2 regions of the Cytobacillus sp. genome follow, and region 2 is predicted to be linked to the other one. Evidence: a T-box and tRNA genes for the amino acid it is inferred to sense, from the RefSeq annotation. Region 2 holds a T-box; the other holds one or more tRNA genes.
The links. The T-box of region 2 lies ahead of ACEQ1T_RS13775 (valine--tRNA ligase). A T-box ahead of a tRNA ligase gene usually reads a tRNA of that ligase, here a tRNA-Val.
Positions count from the first base shown of each region.

Region 1 (10,176 bases), on a different contig from region 2:
CGCACGGCTTTGGGCGTTGCTGCAGCAACAGCTGCTGCAGGTATTATTGTTGGAGTAGTTGTCAAAACAGGTCTTGGATTAAAGATGGCGAATGGCCTTCTTGATCTTTCAGGAGGGCTGTTGATCCCAACTTTGATGCTGACAATGGTTGCAGCAATTATCCTTGGAATGGGGTCACCTACAACTGCAAACTATGTTATAACATCAACAATAGCCGCCCCGGCAATCATCCTACTTGGGGTACCTGATTTATCTGCTCACTTATTTGTGTTCTATTTCGGTATTGTAGCAGATGTCACACCGCCAGTTGCTCTTGCAGCATTTGCGGCGGCTGGTGTATCTGGCGGAGATCCGATAAAGACGGGAGTATCAGCGTCCAAGCTTGCGATCGGGGCATTTATAATTCCATACATGTTTGTCCTTTCACCGGAGTTATTGATGATTGATACAACCTGGTATTACCTAATTTGGGTAGTATTCACCGCTTTGGCAGGTATGATGGCAATTGGCGCTGGCGTAATTGGCTACTGGCTGCGTAAATTGAATATTTTTGAAAGACTGCTGGGAATTGCAGGGGGTCTATTGCTTATCTACCCTGAAGGGGTTACTGATATTGTTGGATTAGTAATTTTTGTCCTGTTGATTGCATTGCAGGTTTTCATTAAAAAAGACGATCAGGCAAAACCGCAAACAGCATAATAAATAAATAAATAAATTAAGAAGGAAGGATGCTCACATGATGAGATCCTTCCTTTTTGTTTCTGCAGATTAGCCTGTCAGGCTCCTTGAACGCTATGGCCGATTGAAAGGGTGGCATTAACATAATCGTTTTCGCTGCTGGTTAATAACACAGTGAATGTACCAGGTTTATCTCCTTCATATACTTCATCACTGAGGGTTTCTTTTAATAGTTGGCTTTTATACTCAATGATTTCACGCTGATTGTTATCATCTTTAAATCTGTTCACCTCTTCAGCATCTTTCGGAATGCGTTTTTCGATAAAAGCAAGAACCTCTTCATTACTCATATCTTTTTCCATATCTTCAAATTGCAGCTCAACAGTTACTGCCCGATGAGTTTGAAACTCTACCAGCATACTGTCTCCATTGAAGCGGGCTATTTCATCATTATTTTTATTTTCCCCATAAGCCTTTGTGAAAAGATCCCGTGTGTCTCCTAAACCAACTTCTTCAGTGATCTTTTTGTTATCTTCCGGAGCTTCCTCTGTTTCCGCCCGCTGTTCTTCCGTAGAAGGATTATTCTTGTCTTCATCCTCTGCAATTTGCTCTTCATTCTGATTACAGCCTGCCAGTATAAGGATTGCTGAAAACAAAGCAGCAATCAATGAGTAGCATTTCATAAAATCCTTCCTTTCTTTAGCTTAAATTATTTAAGGGCCAAATCCCGATTAGAGAGTATATACCCGAATGAGGACCAGATAATCGGAGAAAGAAAGGAGCATAATAAAAAGCCGTACTTCCCATGTGAAATACAGGCTTTGATGAATAAAATGAAATATTTTGAAAGAAGGCTCCTTTTAGCTAATCTGGCTAGCTTTCTTTTCGGGCAAAATGGACATGATATGGTTCAAGTTGAAGATGCGCATTTGTTTTCTATATAAACAATAGGCTAAAATCGTGCTGCCTCGAAGTTCTTTGATTAATATTCTTCTTTGTGTAAATAAATTGCGTTTGGAGAGATAAATGATTTCAACAGGCTTTCTCTCTTCCATAGCTCGATAAAGAATTCCTTTCATTAGAGAAATCCCTCCTTACTTTTATTTACATTATACACGAACGCGTGTTCTTTATCAAGCGGGATGCGAAAATTTGTTCGTATAAAAAAAGACTTCACAAATGAAGTCTCTTAAATAATCTTTAATCCCTTATCTTTTAAGTGATTTAGCAAGATGGTTCCGTATTGTATGGCAAAGCCTAAAAAGGTGGCTACGAACAATGTGCCCAATCCAACTGGACCGCCTAAGATAAGGCCAATGGCCAAAGCTAAAAATTCATTAATGAGACGTGCAGTCTTAATGCTGATATTGAGCCTTTTGGCAGTTGCGATCATTAATCCATCAATTGGGCCGCTGAATAGTTGCGGACGGATATATATAGATACCCCAAAGCCAAGGAAAGAGACACCAATGATGAAGGCAATAATCTGAACGGGAAAGTTTGTCACTGTGATGCCGCTGAAAACAAGCTCCATCCAAAAATCGATGCCCACACTCGCTAAAATGGTTCCAATAAATGATTTAAACTGCGGTTTTTCCCAAATCAGCAGAGCATTGAAAAAAATAAGGGATGCTGTTACCAGAAATGACCATGTTCCAATAGTCAGACCGAACTTATTAAAAAGGCCAACATAAACAGTGTCCCAGGCACCTGCACCAAGATTGGATAATATAATTAATGAGACACCGAGAGTGAGAATTAAATAACCTGCAATTATTTGAATGAATGCTGTGTGTTTAATCATGTTGTATCCTCCCCAATACATATTACCGTATATAAATAAATTCTCAAGGGAAAGAAAAGGAAGAAAATAAAACAGTATTCATAACAGGGCACTATAGGAAATAGCACTTATCAGCTTAATGAAATCTCAAACAAATAAAAACAGCTCCCATAAACAGGAACTGTTTTAAAGATTCTTATACCTTTATATCAATTTTTGCACTTTTCTTCAATTCTTCTACATGCTTAACCAGCATTTCCTGCTGTTTTTGCTGTTCGAGCTGCTGTTTAATCTGAGGTTTTACTTCCTCCAATTTTGGCGGCTCCTGTCCTTCAGCACCACCCTGGCTGGCATATTCATCATAGAATTTCTGAATTTCAGCATCTGTGACTTTCTCTGGTTTTATCTCGCCGTTAATATATTTCGTATATTTAATATTGTTGGCAATTTCCTTCTCTAATGAGTCGGGGTTAAGACCAGCCTGTTTCATTGCTGTTTCGAATTCCTTGTCGTCCTTGAATTGTCCTTTTGTTTCTTCCAGCTGCTTTTTGACTTCTTCATCAGAAGCTTTGTAGCCTTTTTTGTCTGCTTCCTGGAGAAGAAGTGTCTGGCCGACTAGACTGTCGAGTGTCTGCTCTTTGATTTTCTCTGCAGCATCTTTAGTAGTAGGGTCTTGTCCCATTTGCTGATACATCATTTGTGATGAAGTAAGAACGCTGTTATACTCACGGCCAAGAATTTCCTGGTTATTAACAATGGCAACAGTCTTTTCTTCTTCAAGCTTTTGTTTGTCCATTTTCTTTTGCATTTCTTCCATTTGCTTCTGCTGGTCCTGCTGTTCGGTTTCAGCTGTTTTCGCTTCCTCTTTTTTATCTGCACTCTTGCTTTCATCATCAGCTCCACAGGCAGCTAAAACGGCAGATATTAATACTAGTAAAAAGGGGTACATTAGTTTTTTCATTAAAATTTCTCCTTCCGTAACCCTGTATGGTTTGATTCAGCTAACAAAAGAATCATATAGAGGGCATTATAAAGCAAAAATTCTTAAAAAGATACCTTTAAGGCATAAATGCAGAATTTGTAATGGGAATGTAATCTAGTTTCCCAGCTGCTAACTTTATAGTTTATGGATGAAATATAGGTATTGACTTTTATGAGAAAAAGAAGTATATTTTATATTGTCCCCAATACAGGGGAATGTTATAACGATTCCGTAGCTCAGCTGGGAGAGCGCTACCTTGACAGGGTAGAGGTCGCTGGTTCGAACCCAGTCGGAATCATACTTAAAGTGTCTGGCCGCTGATCGCCAGGCACTTTTTTTGTTTAGAGGGATCTTGTTTTTTGAGCTGGGAACTCCTGCAATGTTTTAACGAAATAGTGATGGGGAATCGTTAAAATATAAAAATTCACAAAATAATTTTTATTAAAAATCTATGCTATAATTTCATTGTGAAATTACAAGAGTTAGGGGATATTTCTATGTTGAAAGATCTGTTTATCGGCCTTTCCCAAAACGAATTTCTGAATAGCGCTGCAAAGAAATATGGGTTGAAATTGGGAGCGCAGAATGTAGTGGCGGGAACAAATTTAGATGAAGCAATTCAAAGCATAAAAGAGCTTAACGCTCATGGCATCTCTTGTACTGTCGATAACCTCGGGGAATTTGTTTATAAAAAGGAAGAGGCGGCAGAAGCGAAAAAACAAATTATTGAAGTGATAGAGGCAATTTATGAAAATAAGGTGGATGCACATATATCTATAAAGCCTTCCCAGTTAGGCTTGGATATCGACTACTCTTTCTGTCTTGAAAATGTTAGGGAGATAGTAGAGAGGGCAAGCCATTATGGTATTTTTGTGAATATGGATATGGAAGACTCTAAGCGTTTGCAGCCTTCCTTTGATTTACTGGATGAATTATCTAAAGAATATAATAACATAGGAACAGTTATTCAAGCCTATTTTCTGGCTGCTGAAGAAGATTTAAAGAAATATAAGGATTTCCGCTTGCGAATTGTAAAAGGGGCTTATAAGGAGCCTGAAGAAATTGCTTTTCAGGAAAAAAATGACATCGATGCTAATTTTATAAAATTGATAGAATGGCATTTGCTGAATGGCAAATTTACATCCATTGCAACACATGACCATGTGGTAATTAATCATGTAAAAGATTTTGTAAAGGCCAACAATATCCCTAAAGAGAAATTTGAATTTCAAATGCTTTATGGCTTCCGTAAGGATATGCAGCTGAAGCTTGCTGGTGAAGGCTATAATTTCTGTACGTATGTACCTTTTGGAAATGACTGGTACGGCTACTTCATGAGGCGTCTGGCAGAAAGGCCCCAGAACTTAAACCTTGTTGCCAAGCAAGTATTTAATAAGAAAACCAATACTGTGATTGGAGTGGCCGCTGGAGCTTTCCTGTTAGGCAGATTGACAAAGAAACGGAAAAAATAATACTCCAAAAGTCTCCCTGTTTTATTAAGCAGGGAGGCTTTTTTATGTTATCATTTTTGTGCGGAATTGCGAATTAAATTTGAGAATGATTAGAGGGGAGATATGGAATGGACACCGACCTTCCGGCTATTCGTGTTTATGAGAAAGTCGGTTTCGAACCAACAGGTGAGATTTTTTAGGCCTTCCATCCTGAATCCATCTACAGGCTAAAAATGTAGAAAGAAGTCCCTGACTGAATTGTCAGGGACTTTTGCCTACATTTCAATTTCCACACCATAATGATCCGAAATGATGGGTTTGTGTGTGCCGTTAAAGATAACCCGTGAATATTTCGGCTGGACAGGCTGAGCCGAAAGAATTAAATCAATCCGCATATCATGTTTATTGTTATCCCAGCCGGCAATCTTTCCTTTAACAGTAACACCCGAATCCTTCCTGGAAGCTAATTCATAAGTGTCGTAGAGCCCATTGCCTGTCAAAAAGTCATAACCTTCATTGCGGACATAAGCCGAGCTGTTGAAATCTCCCATTAAAAAAGCGGATTCATCCTTTGGGACTTTTGCAAGAAGAGATTCAACCTGGAATTTATAGCATTCTTCTTCATCGTGCCACCAGCCAAGATGACAAGAATAGAAGGAGATGGGTCTATCTTGAAGAACTAATTTTATACCAACTATTTTTCGTGTCTTCCAGTTTTTCCGGTCTCGGTTATTTGTAATGAAAAATGAATGGTCCTCTTTAATTTCATGCCTGGTCATGATTGCAAGACCTTCTTCATATATATCATAGCCAATATGGGAGAAATCCCATATAAAAACGTAATCGTCCACACCTATTTTTCTCAATTCTTCAATTAACAGCAGTGCATAATTATCTTCTCTGATATGGCCGTCTATCAAAGGGGCTTTGAAATGCTGGCTGACTTCCTGCAGTGCGATGACATCATAGCAGTTCTCTTTAATAGTCTCTGCAAGAATTTTAATTTTTTCCAGCTGCTGATCCTCCTGCCATGAGTGACAGTTTAGAGTTAATAATTTCATTATTAAGCTCCCAGCAGGTCTTGTATATCTGATTTAAGGACATCTGCTTTTGGGCCATAAATTGCCTGAACGCCTTTGTCCTTAACGATAAGACCTAAAGCTCCATTCCTTTTCCAGTCCTGTTCACCAGCAACTTGTGAAGTGTCCTTTACTGTGACACGCAAGCGGGTCATGCAGGCATCTACATCTTCAATATTTTCTCTTCCGCCCAATAATTCAATTAATATAGGGGCTAGTGAATTTTTCTGAACTGCCGATTCTGATGATGAAGCGGAGTTTTCTTCTTCAATGTAGTTTCCATTGCGCCCTGGAGTAGGGAAGTTGAATTTCTTAATCATAAAATTGCCAACACCAAAGTTTAATCCGAAGAATACAATGCAGGCAATTACAAAGTTTACAAGGTCCAGCCATAAGCCGGCTTTTAAAATCATTGGTGTTCTTGTAATCAATTCAATGATGCCAAAAGAATGGACACGGATATTAATGATGTCAACAATTGCAAATGCCAGACCTGTCATAACTGCATATATGATATAAAGAAGTGGAGCAGCAAACATGAACATAAATTCGATTGGTTCGGTTACTCCAGTCAGGAATACTGCCAAACCAGCAGAAAGGAACATCGATTTGTATTTCTTCTTTTTCTCAGGATCTACATTCCGGTACATTGCAAGCGCAATTCCCAATAAGGCAGCAGCGGAAAGAATCATTTGGCCTACTTTAAAGCGGGCAGGAGTAACATCATTCAGGAGCTGCTTATAGCTTTCTGTATCACCTGCAGCCAAAAAGTTATTAAGATCGGCAATCCATGCCAGCCATAGCGGGTCTTGTCCAGCCACGGTTGAACCTGAATTAGAGCCTGTCAGGATTTTGTAAGTTCCGCCGAGCTCAGTATAATTAATTGGGACAGTCAGCATATGATGCAATCCAAATGGAAGAAGCAATCGTTCCAGTGCCCCAAAAACAAAGGGAGCTATAACTGGCGCTGTGTTACGTGATGTAGCAATCCATTGACCGAAGTCATTTAATAATCCTTGTATAAATGGCCAAACAATCGATAAGACTAACGCTGCTGCAACAGAGCCGCCAATTACAGTGAAGGGCACGAAGCGCTTTCCATTAAAGAAGGAAAGTGAATTTGGCAATTTATCATAGTTATAATACTTGTTAAATAAATTTGCTCCAATAAAACCTGAGATGATCCCGACAAATACTCCCATATTCAATGCTGGTGCACCTAAAACAGAAGTGAAATAGTCAGTCACAATGAGATCTTGCCCAAACAGGGATTTTACCATGGCGTCCGGATTATCTAACATGTCGGACTTTACTCCGAATATGGCGCCTGTAATTCTATTAATCAGAATGAAAGCAATAAGAGCTGCGAATGCTCCGCCTGCACGTTCCTTAGCCCAGGAACCGCCAATTGCTACTGCGAATAAGATATGAAGATTTGCAATAATGGCCCATCCTATATCCTCCAGCACGCGTGCAATCGCTTGCACAAATGCTATGTCAGCACCCGTCATGCCAACAAGCTTGCCAAGTGAAATCATGATACCTGCAGCTGGCATTACGGCCACTACAACAAGTAATGCCTTACCAAACTTTTGCCAGAAATCAAAAGAAAATAATTTTTTCATCGTTTTTCTCTCCCTTATTGTATGGGCTTTCATTAAATGGACTAAAAAAGCATTCCCAGAATTTCACGAAAAAAATTTCGATTAATGCATGGATTTCTCCTATGAAAATACTAATTAGCTTTATTATTATCTTAAAGTAACACGGGTAGAAAAATGATGCAACCGTTTGCGTAAAAAATATTCATTCGGAGGTATAGAAGATGATAAAAGGAAAGATTCTTAAAACAATCGTTCCTTTAATATTATTTCCAAAGTGGAATTGGGGAGCAGGATGATTAAAATGCAGAAAACGGACATCTATATGCCCGTTTTCCAGAGTTATTAAAAAGGAAAGTGTCTGTCTTTAGTTTGTATCGATACCCATTTGGTGACGGTAAATTCCTCTACAACCCATGGATTGCCAAACCTTCCTAATCCGCTGGCCTTATTTCCTCCAAATGGAATATGTGGTGCGTCATTTACCGTTTGATCATTCACATGAGTCATTCCGCTATCAATTTTTAGAGCTAATTCTTCTCCTCGAGCAAGATCGCTTGTAAAAATAGAAGAGCTTAAACCATATTCTGTATCATTGGCCATTTCAATAGCATGATCATCTGAATCAGCTTTAATAATGGTGGCAATAGGGGCAAATAATTCAGTCTGTGCCAGTTTGCTGGAATTATCCACATCAGTAAAAACAAAAGGTGTAATAATATTGCCGATCCGCTGGCCTTCTAAAGAGAGTGTCGCGCCTTCCTGCTTTGCTGTTTCGATATACTGAATAGCCTTTTCCAATTGGCGTTCGTTAATAAGAGGACCTATCACAGTCTTAGGGTCGCTTGGATCCCCATAGGCCAGAGACTTCGCTCGGTCTATAAATTTTTCTGTAAAATCATTGTATATGTCTTTATGGACGATGATCCGGTTTACAATCATACATATTTGGCCCTGGTGGATGAACTTGCCGAATATTGCAGCATTCACTGCCTGATCGACATTTGCGTCGGAAAGGACAATCAGCGGGCTGTTGCCTCCCAGCTCCAAAGCGACTCTTTTCAAATTTCGCCCAGCAATAGCTCCGATATGCCGGCCTACAGCAGAGGATCCAGTAAAGCTAATTAGTTTTGAATGCGGATTAGTCAGCATGCTCTCTCCGATTTCAGTAATATCAGTTAAAATGATGTTAAGAACACCTTTTGGCAGACCCGCATGTTCGAAAGCTTTGGCTATAATCGAACCGCCAGAAAGGGCAACTTGAACATCAGGCTTATGAACAACACTATTGCCTAGAGCAATGGCAGGTGCAATAGTTCTCATTGAGAGATTCAATGGAAAGTTAAACGGAGAAATTGAGGCAATGACCCCAAGTGGTAAGCGATGGATGTGGTTATGCTTTTCATCTGATCCTGCTACTTCTCTTACCTTATTAACTTCATCAGCGTATTTAATAGATTCTTCAAGGAATTCAATGGCAAGATGCAATTCAATATTGCTCTTAAGTATAGTACTGCCAGTTTCTCTTTGAATAATTGCCGTAATTTCATCTCGGTTTTCTTTTAAATAGGCAGCCGCCTTTGAAAGGACCTCTCTTCTTTCCTCAACAGTAGAGGCAGCCCATTTCTTTTGGGCACTGCTGGCAATTTCGAAAGTTTCTGCCAGCTGATCTTTTGTCGCCAGCTTCACGGTGGTGACGACACTGCGGTCATAAGGATTCAAAATTTCATAGGTTCTCCCGCTTTTTCCTTCAGTCCATACTCCGTTAATAAAGCTTTTGCTAATCTCTTCACTGATGAGGCTGTTTGCAATACTTTGTGATTGCTGCATTTCATTACCCCCTCCTTAATAATGGTAGCGCTTACACGTCTACTCGCAGTTTAGTATAACAGCATGGATTTTATGTAAGAATAGCAAAGTTGCGCTATATGAAAATCATTAAAAAATTCTTCACCGGATTAAAAGGAACTTGAGATAGGTTCCATTAAAGATGACGCCCCTTTGGTGTTCTTATAAATTGGAGGGTTTTCACATAAGTCAAAAGGGTAATCTGATCCAGGAACAACTCTATTCTCTCCAACTGTTTTTACCAGGAAATCCAATCCTGCAGGGTTCCACAAAACTGTATCAAACCAAAATCGTTTTATATATTGGGATGGAGGTGCATTCAAGTTTGAGGATACCTGATCCCATTGTTCATAGCCTTTATCAAGCCGCCCAATCTGGTAAGGAAGGAAACCTCCACCATGAGCAAATAAAATCTTTACATCTGGAAAGTTATCAATCATCCCGCTAAGTAAGATATCTGTTGCACAAACAGTAGTTTCCCAAGGAACCCCAATTAAATTTGGCATCATTTTTGTTTTGAGGCGAGGATCTTCACTTAAAAGCGGGTGAATGAAAAGAATGGCTTTCATTCTGTTTGCCGTTTCAAAAAATGGTTTGAAATATTCATCCGAAAGCATTCTCTCTGATAGACCAGGTCCAATAATGGCTCCTTTTAGCCCTAGATTAATGGCTCTTTCCAATTCTGCAGCTGCTATTTCAGGGTTATTCAATGGCACGGTTGCAAGAGCAGCTGTTTTTTCTGATGATGAGGATG
Region 1 covers NZ_CAXQGS010000048.1:22,379-32,554, forward strand. Annotated here, with positions in the region: gene ACEQ1T_RS07360 (TRAP transporter permease) at 1-699, shown strand, start outside; gene ACEQ1T_RS07365 (hypothetical protein) at 777-1,361, opposite strand; gene ACEQ1T_RS07370 (hypothetical protein) at 1,539-1,757, opposite strand; gene ACEQ1T_RS07375 (YitT family protein) at 1,868-2,482, opposite strand; gene ACEQ1T_RS07380 (SurA N-terminal domain-containing protein) at 2,658-3,422, opposite strand; tRNA gene ACEQ1T_RS07385 (tRNA-Val) at 3,669-3,741, shown strand; gene ACEQ1T_RS07390 (proline dehydrogenase family protein) at 3,941-4,915, shown strand; gene ACEQ1T_RS07395 (endonuclease/exonuclease/phosphatase family protein) at 5,170-5,955, opposite strand; gene ACEQ1T_RS07400 (PTS transporter subunit IIBC) at 5,958-7,598, opposite strand; gene ACEQ1T_RS07405 (aldehyde dehydrogenase family protein) at 7,920-9,404, opposite strand; gene ACEQ1T_RS07410 (amidohydrolase family protein) at 9,533-10,176, opposite strand, start outside.
Region 1: it has a tRNA-Val gene. The T-box ahead of ACEQ1T_RS13775 (valine--tRNA ligase) is inferred to sense a tRNA for this amino acid. The anticodon was not compared.

Region 2 (10,176 bases):
AACTCTGCCCAGCCTATCGCATCTTCTTTGCTGGTATCAGGCATTAAGACAACAAATTCCTCGCCGCCATATCGGGCAGCAATTCCTGCCTTATCTATTAAATTTGTCAGACGATCAGCCAGCTCACAGAGGATTTCATTACCGCTTTGGTGCCCATAAGTATCGTTCACTTTTTTAAAATGATCGATGTCAAGTATGATGAGTGAAAGTAGTTCTCTTTCACCATTTTGCAATCTGCTGAATTCTTCATTTAATTTAGCTTCCATATATCTATAATTGAATAGTTTCGTTAACGCACAGCGCTCGCTTTTATCTTTTGTTTCCTCATAGTGCTTTGCATTCTCTATTGCTATTGCAAAATGCGAACATAAAATATCGACAATCATGAGCTGTGACTTTTCATAGGACCTCTTTTTTGCTGAAGAAAGCAGCAGTATTCCCAATACTTCATTACTTCGGATTATCGGAACACAAATAAGGCTTTCGGCATCTTCAGGCAAGAATTCCTTAGCAATGCTTTTCCATTTCTTCCTAGAATGGAAAAGGGCAGATTTTCGGGTGCCCAAAACCAATCCGCTGATTCCCTCACTTTTTTTGGTAGGCTTAAGGTCATTAGGCTTTATTTGGCTATGCTCAATTCGGTATATTGTGTGAAGTTCCTCGTTATCCTTAATATCAAGAATATAGGCATAGTCAACAGGCAACATTTCGCTCAATTTCAAAATGAAAAGCTCCATAACTTCATTCACATCAAGGCGCTCTGCCATTTGATGGCCTATATCTGCGGCTTTCTGAAGGTAATCAATAACCTTTTCACTTGAGTAATAAAGATGAAGAATGATTGAAAGACTTACAAATGGCACCCCTACAAACAGCAGTGCAAGAATCCCCACCTCAGAATATAAAATGTAAAGGATAAGGCCAATCGGGAATGTTATGAGAGAGGTAATAGTTTCCCAAATAAGGTCTTTTTCCAGAAAAGATATTTTTCTGCCATACAATACAGCCTGGATTACGCTGATCAATACCTGATTTAGAGTAAAATGGATGACCGGATATGCTGCAGCAACCCAGAAATATTGGGGATTGGCTATTAGATCTACACCAACTTTACCACCCATTGCAAAGTAAGCGAGTCCGCTCAAAATAGATAATGCAAAGAACAAAAGTGAGTTAAGCGGCAGACGGAACAGCTGGTCCTTTTGTATTTTCAGCCTTAAAAGAAGTACCAGGATCCCCAATTGAACCATTATCATTTCAGCAAGGAGCCCAAAGGTTAAAAACACTGCCATCGTAACCCATTGTATTAAAAAGATTGGTGTATTATTGATTACCATCGGCATGGATGAAACGAAAAACATCAATATGAAAAAGGCAAACAAACTGATTCCCTGTCCTGAAAGATCGGGTGGGTAAAAATGATAGGTTAGCATGGAACCTGCAGGAAATATCAGTATCCATAATAACCATATTATTTTTTTGGCCAGTGAACTAACTATCTTTTTCCCCTCCTCCAATTTATTCAGGAAAATAGTCGGATGATACGAACATTTTATCAAATTTTCTAACTTTTGTCATATTTTCATTTATTATTTTCCAAAAGCTTCAAAAGAATAGGCTTCACATCTGAGAGGAAGTAAAGTGATCCAGTAATAACCAGCACGCTGTTTTTTCCTGCTTCACGCAGTTCAGTCTCCAATAACACTTTCCAGTCCGTATGAAACTGTCTCCTGGCATTTTTACTGAGATTATATAAATCTTCAGCTGATGCTGCTCTCGGAAACTCAAATTCGGTAAAGGTGATGCGTTCTGCAGCTGAATCAAGCATAGTGATCATTTTTTCAAGCTTTTTATCAGCCAGCGCAGCGAATACAATATTTTTGTTTTTATCTCCAAAACGGTTGTTCAGCTCCGCAGTTAAGGCAGCTATCCCTTCTTCATTATGGGCTCCATCTATTATCACCAGCGGGTCTTCAGATAGAATTTCAAATCGGCCGGGCCAGAAAGCTTTTTTCAAGCCTATTCTTATATGGTTTACCTCTATAAGGAAAGAATAAAATTTATTTAATAGCTCTGCTGCCATCACAGCCAGGGAAGCATTTTCAGTCTGGTGTTTTCCGCTCATTCCTGTCTCAAAATCAGGGTAGTTCTGAAAGACTGTCTTCAGGGAAAATACTTCTCCCTGGCCCAGGGATTTATGATCAGAAATCGTAAATTCATTCCCCAGCTGATAAACAGGGGACTTCATGCTTAAAGCTTTATCTTGAATAACAGCGAGAGCATCTTCTTGTTTAACAGCTGTAATAACACTGATTCCAGGTTTAATTATTCCCGCTTTTTCAAAAGCGATTTCCCCGTATGTATTCCCAAGTATGGCGGTGTGGTCGAGCCCGATGCTTGTAATGATTGATAATAATGGATAGATGATGTTAGTGGAGTCAAACCTGCCGCCAAGTCCCACTTCTAACAAAACGAGATCTACCTGCTGTACATGGCCAAAATATTGGAAAGCCATGGCGGTAATGATTTCAAACTCGGTTGGACCGCCAAGTTCCGTCTGTTCCAATTCAATTGCCAGCGGATATATATCATTAGCAACCCGAACGAGATCTTCATCTTTTATTGGAATTCCGTTAAGAGAAATCCGTTCATTAAATTTCTCAAAATATGGCGATGTAAACGTTCCGACTGAATAACCCGCCTCTTGAAGAATGGATCTTAAAAACGTAACTGTTGAGCCTTTACCATTCGTTCCGCCAATATGAACAGACTTAATTCTTCTCTCGGGATGCCCGAGTTTTTCCATCATCCATTCCATCCTTTGCAGACCCGGCTTCATCCCCAGTCTTAGCCTTGAATGAATCCATTCCAGTGCTTCTTCATAAGTAGAAAACATATATATGCACCTCCGTTATACAGGAAGGAAGACGAATCCTTCCTATGGACCCGCCTTCCGCAACTATTAATTATTCTCCTTTTAGCTCTTTAATGCGAGCTTCTACAGCTGCTCTCTTCTCGCTGTAGTCTTGTTCTTTTGCTTTCTCTTCCTCAATTACCTTTTCAGGCGCCTTTTTAATAAAGCCTTCGTTTGAAAGTTTCTTCTGGACTCTTTCAACTTCTTTATTTAATTTATCCCACTCTTTCTGAAGGCGTGCAACTTCTTCTTCAATGTTAATCAGGCCTTCAAGTGGAAGAATGATTTCTGCACCAGTCACAACTCCTGTCATCGCCTTATCAGGCGTCTCAACATTCAGAGCCAGCACTAGTTCTTCAGGGTTACAGAATCGTTCAATATAGGCACGGTTATTTTCCAGTGTACCCAGAATTTCCTCATCCTTAGCTTTAACCATCATTTTAATCTTCTTGCTCATCGGTGTGTTCACTTCAGCACGGCTGTTGCGGACAGAGCGGATGATTTCTACAAGCAGCTTCATTTCGTTTGCAGCCTGGGTATCTGTATACTCATCGTTTACTTCCGGCCACTGGGCAACCGTAATGGATTCACCTGAATGAGGAAGGTTCTGCCAAATTTCTTCCGTAATAAATGGCATAAATGGATGCAGCAGACGCATTGTATTGTCCAGAACATATGCCAGGATGGAACGCGTAGTTTTCTTGGCAGCTTCATCTTCTCCATACAGCGGAAGCTTTGCCATTTCGATATACCAATCACAGAAGTCATCCCAGATGAAGTTATACAGAACTCGGCCAACCTCGCCAAACTCGTAGCGGTCAGACAATCTTGTAACCGTCTCAATTGTTTCATTCAAACGGGTTAATATCCATTTATCTGCAACAGACTTTTCACCGCTTAAATCAATTTCTTCGTATGTTAATCCATCCATGTTCATTAAGGCAAATCGGGATGCGTTCCAGATTTTATTGGCAAAGTTCCATGTTGCCTCAACCTTTTCCATACTAAAGCGCAAATCCTGTCCCGGCGAGCTGCCTGTAGAAAGGAAATAACGGAGTGAATCGGCACCATACTGATCGATTACATCCATTGGATCAACGCCATTTCCAAGGGACTTACTCATCTTGCGTCCCTGTGAGTCACGAACAAGACCATGAATTAATACATCCTGGAATGGACGCTCTCCTGTAAATTCGAGACCCTGGAAGATCATTCGTGATACCCAGAAGAAAATGATATCATAGCCAGTTACCAGAGCAGCAGTCGGATAGTATCTCTTGAAATCGCTTGAGTCAGTATCCGGCCAGCCCATTGTTGAAAATGGCCAAAGGGCTGAACTGAACCAGGTATCCAAAACATCCTTGTCCTGCTCCCAGTTTTCAATATCTTCAGGTGCTTCGTGCCCTACGAAAACCTCACCTGTCTCTTTGTGGTACCAGGCCGGGATGCGGTGGCCCCACCAAAGCTGGCGTGAAATACACCAGTCACGAATATTTTCCATCCAGCGCAGATACGTTTTTTCAAATCGCTCTGGAACAAAGTTTACTTTTTCTTCTTTAGTTTGAAGAGCGATGGCTTCATCAGCAAGGGGCTGCATTTTAACAAACCATTGTGTTGAAAGGTACGGTTCAACTACTGCGCCGCTGCGCTCTGAATGGCCCACAGAATGCATATGTTCTTCAATTTTGAAAAGAACTTCTTCTTCCTGCAGATCCTTCACGATCTGCCTGCGGCATTCAAAGCGGTCCATATCCTGGTATTTACCGGCTCTGCTGTTCATTGTGCCATCTTCATTCATTACAAGAATTCTTTCAAGATTGTGGCGGTTTCCAATTTCGAAATCATTTGGGTCATGAGCCGGCGTAATTTTTACTGCACCTGACCCGAAATCCATTTCTACATAATCATCTGCAACTATTGGAATTTCGCGTCCTGTGATCGGCAGTTTAACTGTTTTGCCGATTAAATGCTTATAGCGCTCATCTTCCGGGTGTACTGCTACAGCTGTATCGCCAAGCATCGTTTCAGGGCGTGTAGTGGCAATTTCGATATGACCTGAGCCATCTGTCAGAGGATATCTCATATGGTAGAAAGCACCTTGCACATCCTTATAAATAACTTCGATATCAGAAAGGGCCGTTTTCGTAGACGGATCCCAGTTGATGATGTACTCGCCGCGATAAATCAAACCTTTATTATAAAGTGAAACGAAAACCTCTCTAACAGCTTTTGATAAGCCTTCATCAAGGGTGAAGCGTTCACGGCTGTAATCAAGCCCTAATCCAAGCTTTGACCATTGCTGGCGAATATGGCTCGCATACTCATCTTTCCATTTCCAAGTTTCTTCTACGAACTTCTCACGGCCTAAATCATAGCGGCTTTTGCCTTCATTGCGAAGCTTTTCTTCAACCTTTGCCTGAGTGGCAATACCCGCATGGTCCATTCCTGGAAGCCATAATACATCGTATCCCTGCATACGCTTCATCCGGGTGAGGATATCCTGCAGGGTCGTATCCCATGCATGGCCAAGATGAAGCTTTCCAGTTACGTTCGGAGGCGGAATTACAATGGTATAGGGTTGTTTAGTTTCATCGTCTTTTGCTTCAAAAAACTTCCCTTCGAGCCACCAGTCATATCGTCCTTTTTCAATCCCCTGCGGATCATATTTCGTCGGCATTGATAATTCATTACTATCCATATGTCATTCTTCCTTTCTAAAAACAATCCTAAACAAGAAAAGCGGAAGCGCCTTGCCCGCCCCTGACATGTTGAGGGGGAAGGCGGTGGAGCTAGACAGTTATCGACGTTTAGAATTGAATACTTTCTTTTAAAAATAAAAAACTCCATTCGCCATAAAAGGACGAATGGAGTATGCTTCGCGGTACCACCTTTTTTTCAATCACCAAAGAAAATCAGGGAAAGACATTCTTATAGAGATTGACACTTAATCAGATAACGGATTTCCCGTCTTTTACTACTAGGCTGCAGCCTTTCGCAAAAGATGCTCTAGGGCGACCTTCCAACGGTTCTGCCTGGATAACCTTTCAGCTGCTGGTTTTCCTCTCTAAAAGGCAAATGGCCATTGTACTCTTCCCTGTCTTAGCATCGATATTCAATTTTATATATAAAATATACTACCGAAAAAAGACTGTTATAGTCAATAAGGATACCCGAGTTTTTTATATATTATTCATTATTTCCATTGAAGTGATGATGATTTTGCCCGAAAAAAGTATTATAGCGGGTATAAAAATGCCGTTATACAGGAAAGAAACGAAAATAGGCACTTTACCGGTAAATGAATCATAGAATATACATATGAACATTCAGGAAAGGGGCATGCGACAATGAGAAGAAAATATAATCCTTACACACTGCCTCCCTGGTTAAGAACTTTCAGGAATGTGTGTGCACAGTTTATTATCCCGTTCTGTGTTTTTCAAGGCATAAGAACAATTTTGCTGCCTACCACCTTTGATGTACTGCTGCTATCGCTGTTCATTCTGATTGCAATTGCTTTCCACCTTCAACTGGTTTAGGAGCCCGCATTATTAGCTTTGGGCTCCTTCTTGCGCTTGAGCTTCGGCAGCTGCCTTTGCTTCTTGTTTTTGCCGTTCGATTTCATCGATTCTCATTGCAGCATATTCAATATTTTTCAAAAGCCAATACTGCCTTTGCAAATGCTGGACAGCCTTTCTTTCCCCCCTTTTTCCTTCCCCTTTATAATATTGCTCAGCAGCCCTGATAATAGGACCCGGATGAGCAAAGTAACTTTGAAACAGCAGCATCTCATCGTCTCTGAATGGAAAGTATTTCATATAATTGTAAATCCACTCTACACATTCTTCCGATCTTTTCGGATAAGTTTTCAGCGTTCTTGATAAAAACGGCAATAAATCATGGAGCGGCGACCCCTGTCTTGCATTTTCAAAATTCGTGAAGAATCCATATCCCCTATCGTCGTATAGAAAATGTTCGGTTGAAACTTTCCCATGAATGATTACTGTTCGTGCTTTGTCGCTTTCTTTCGTTTTTTCATACCAATCTTTAAATTTGTTTGTGGAGAATTTTAATGCCTGGCTGACATCGTGATAATAAAGTGAAAACATTAGCTCAAAGGGGGACATATACTCTTTTCTTTCGCATGATTCAATAAATCCGTCCAAAAATTCATTTTCCTTTTCCCATTCCTGCAAGGTTTTCTCATAATGATCGGTTCGATCTTCCTTTTTTATAGGAACTTCCCGCGAGGACAATGTGTGCAGTCTTGCCAGTTCCCTCAGCATTTGCTGATGCCTCTCAAATCTGTCCTCCTTTTCTTCATTGGGCATCCAGGGCATTAAATAAAATAATTCATTCTGATGGAGCACTGCATATCTTCCATCCACCGTCGGGTAAATAGGAACAATTCTGTTATACCCTTTTTGAAAGAGAGTTTGTACATGCCTTATAAAATCCGCTCCATGCTGAGGCTTTATTTTCTTCAGAGCAAACACACCTTTGCTGCTGTAAACTTTTTGAACTCTCCCAAACTCCTCTACAAAATGCGGCTCTAATGAATAATGATTTAAAATGGGGGAGACTTTCCGCAGCCGATTTTTTTCTTCCACCTAAACCACTCACTTTCCAGAATGAGAAAAAATGATGTTATTCTGAAATATATTGGCTAAACGAAAATAGCTGAGCGGGTTATCAATACCTGCTCAGCCTTTTAACCATTTAATGGGCTACCGCAACAGGAATGTACAGCACTTGCCCTTCATAAATATCCTGATTGATTTCAAGATGATTCACCCGTAATAGCTGCTGGGCTGGTATATCATACCTTTCAGCAATGGCATCAATTGTGTCGCCGTTCTGCACAATGCAAACCTTGAGCTTAACATGTTCCTCTGTCTCTTCTTTCCGGGCAAAGAACTCTGTTAACGACATGCTTTTCTTCTTGGAGAGTTTCTTCTTCTTAGCTTCCTGTTCTGAAGAGGATGAGGATTCCTCTGTTTCCTCATGAGCTGCCTGTGCAGCTGCTTGAACAGGCTTCTTTTCAAAGGAAGGACTATCTGATTCTGATGCTTCCGTCATTTGATAGATTTCCTGTGCGGTTGGCGGTGCTTCCTCCTCATTGCGCTGAGAAGAAAAAGATATTTCCGGTGCAGTTTTTGGCGTCTGTTCTTCTTCTGGCTGCTCTTGTTTAACTTCGAGGGCTGCAGGCACTGACGGTTTAATCACTTCTTGCTCTACCACTTCTGGCTGCTTTCTTGCTTCCGCCTCAAATGGAATATATACCTCATCTGTTTCTGGCTGCTCTTCCTGAGGCTCCTCTTCCCGTATATCTTCCTCGTTGCCAGCGTATACCTTTTCCTCTCTTTCTTCCTCTTCCTCTTCCTCCTGCTCCTGTTCTTCTAGCTGATATGAAGGCCATTCCTGCTGAATTATTTCTTCTTCCTCTATCTCCTCTGCCGCTGCAGAAGACCTGTACAGAGGCTCTAATTCTTCCGTTTCAGTTTCAGCTTCTTCCTCCCATTCTTGAACAGGAACATGCTGCTGATCGCCATACAATCCGGTTATGGTTAAATTTGCTGTCAATTTCATACAGCTTCGTTCCGGCAGAACATAATCGAAGGACTCTACCGCAACGTCAATATCGTAGATGCTTTGGATTCTATTATTTGGAATAGTGATATCGACAGGAAAATAGTGTTTGAATTCACAAACTCCTTCTCCTCTTTCTTCAACTGTCTGAACGAATTTGGTGACTGCCAAATCCTCTTGTTCTTCCTCAGATGCTTCTTCATCGCTGCGTCTATACTCACCTGCCAGTTCAAGAGCTCCCTGGATCGTTACATATTGATCGCTTTCCTGAATTGTTATATTGGGGTCTAACGAGATGGAAATCAGGTCCGATACTTCCTGTCCTTTTTGAAACCATACTGATTCTTCTAAAGAAAATCGTAAGCACGATGGATTCCCCTGAGACAAAGCGACTCCTCCCTTCGAATCTTTACGTTTAATCACTATGTCATTAACAATCCTATGAGGGATTAGGATACTTTATGATTAGAAAAATAGCGCTCTGAGGGAAACTTAGATTGATTTAGAAAAAATTCCTTGGATTAGACTTTTATCGCGCCTTCCACTCCAATCAACACCGTGCAAAATAAAAATTTGCATAATCACAGTCTATTGAATCCAGCAACAGTAAAGGGGATTCTTTCAAACGATACATAAAGACTCAAATAACCATAATTATAAGGTCATAAAAAAACACTCATCAAATCTGATGAGTGTCAGGTCTTGCTTATTTTAATTTGGAGAATGCCTTTTCAGCTGCCTGGATTGTTTTTTCAATATCTTCATCAGTGTGTGCAGTTGAGAGGAAGAGTCCTTCGAATTGGGATGGCGGCAGGAAGACTCCCTGGTTTGCCATTTCCCTGTAGTATTCTGCAAAGAAAACCAGGTTGGATGTTTTGGCTTTTTCATAGTTAATAACATTTTCATTTGTAAAGAAGATGCCAATCATGGATCCTGCACGGTTAATGGTGTGCGGGATATCATATTTTTCAGCAGCTGCTTTAAGCCCTTCTTCCAATCTGTCAGCTTTTCTTTCAAATTCTTTGTAGGAATGTGGAGTCAGCTGGCTTAAAGTCTCGAAGCCGGCAGTCATGGCAAGAGGGTTTCCAGATAGTGTTCCTGCCTGGTAAATTGGACCGCTTGGTGCAATCTGCTTCATAATTTCCGCTTTTCCGCCATATGCACCAACCGGGAGCCCACCGCCAATAACTTTTCCGAGACATGTAATATCCGGTGTCACTCCAAAGTAGCCCTGCGCACAATTATAGCCGACGCGGAAACCAGTCATTACTTCATCAAAAATAAGCAGTGAGCCGTTTTGTTCTGTAATTTCTCTTAAGCCTTCAAGGAAGCCTGGCTGAGGAGGAACGACTCCCATATTTCCAGCTACCGGTTCCACAATCACACCTGCTATATCATCTCCGAATTGCTCAAAGGCATATCTTACGCTTTCTAGGTCATTGTAAGGCACCGTAATTGTATTTTTGGCAACTCCTTCTGGAACACCTGGACTGTCAGGCAGCCCAAGGGTTGCTACACCAGAACCAGCTTTAATTAAAAGGGAATCACCGTGGCCATGATAGCAGCCTTCAAATTTCATGATTTTATTTCGGCCGGTATATCCTCGGGCAAGCCTCAGGGCACTCATAGTAGCTTCTGTTCCGGATGAAACCATTCGCACCACTTCAATGGAA
Region 2 covers NZ_CAXQGS010000074.1:27,618-37,793, reverse strand. Annotated here, with positions in the region: gene ACEQ1T_RS13785 (sensor domain-containing diguanylate cyclase) at 1-1,433, opposite strand, end outside; gene ACEQ1T_RS13780 (folylpolyglutamate synthase/dihydrofolate synthase family protein) at 1,583-2,896, opposite strand; gene ACEQ1T_RS13775 (valine--tRNA ligase) at 2,967-5,612, opposite strand; T-box leader at 5,768-6,024, opposite strand; gene ACEQ1T_RS13770 (hypothetical protein) at 6,262-6,453, shown strand; gene ysxE (spore coat protein YsxE) at 6,466-7,524, opposite strand; gene spoVID (stage VI sporulation protein D) at 7,634-8,890, opposite strand; gene hemL (glutamate-1-semialdehyde 2,1-aminomutase) at 9,210-10,176, opposite strand, start outside.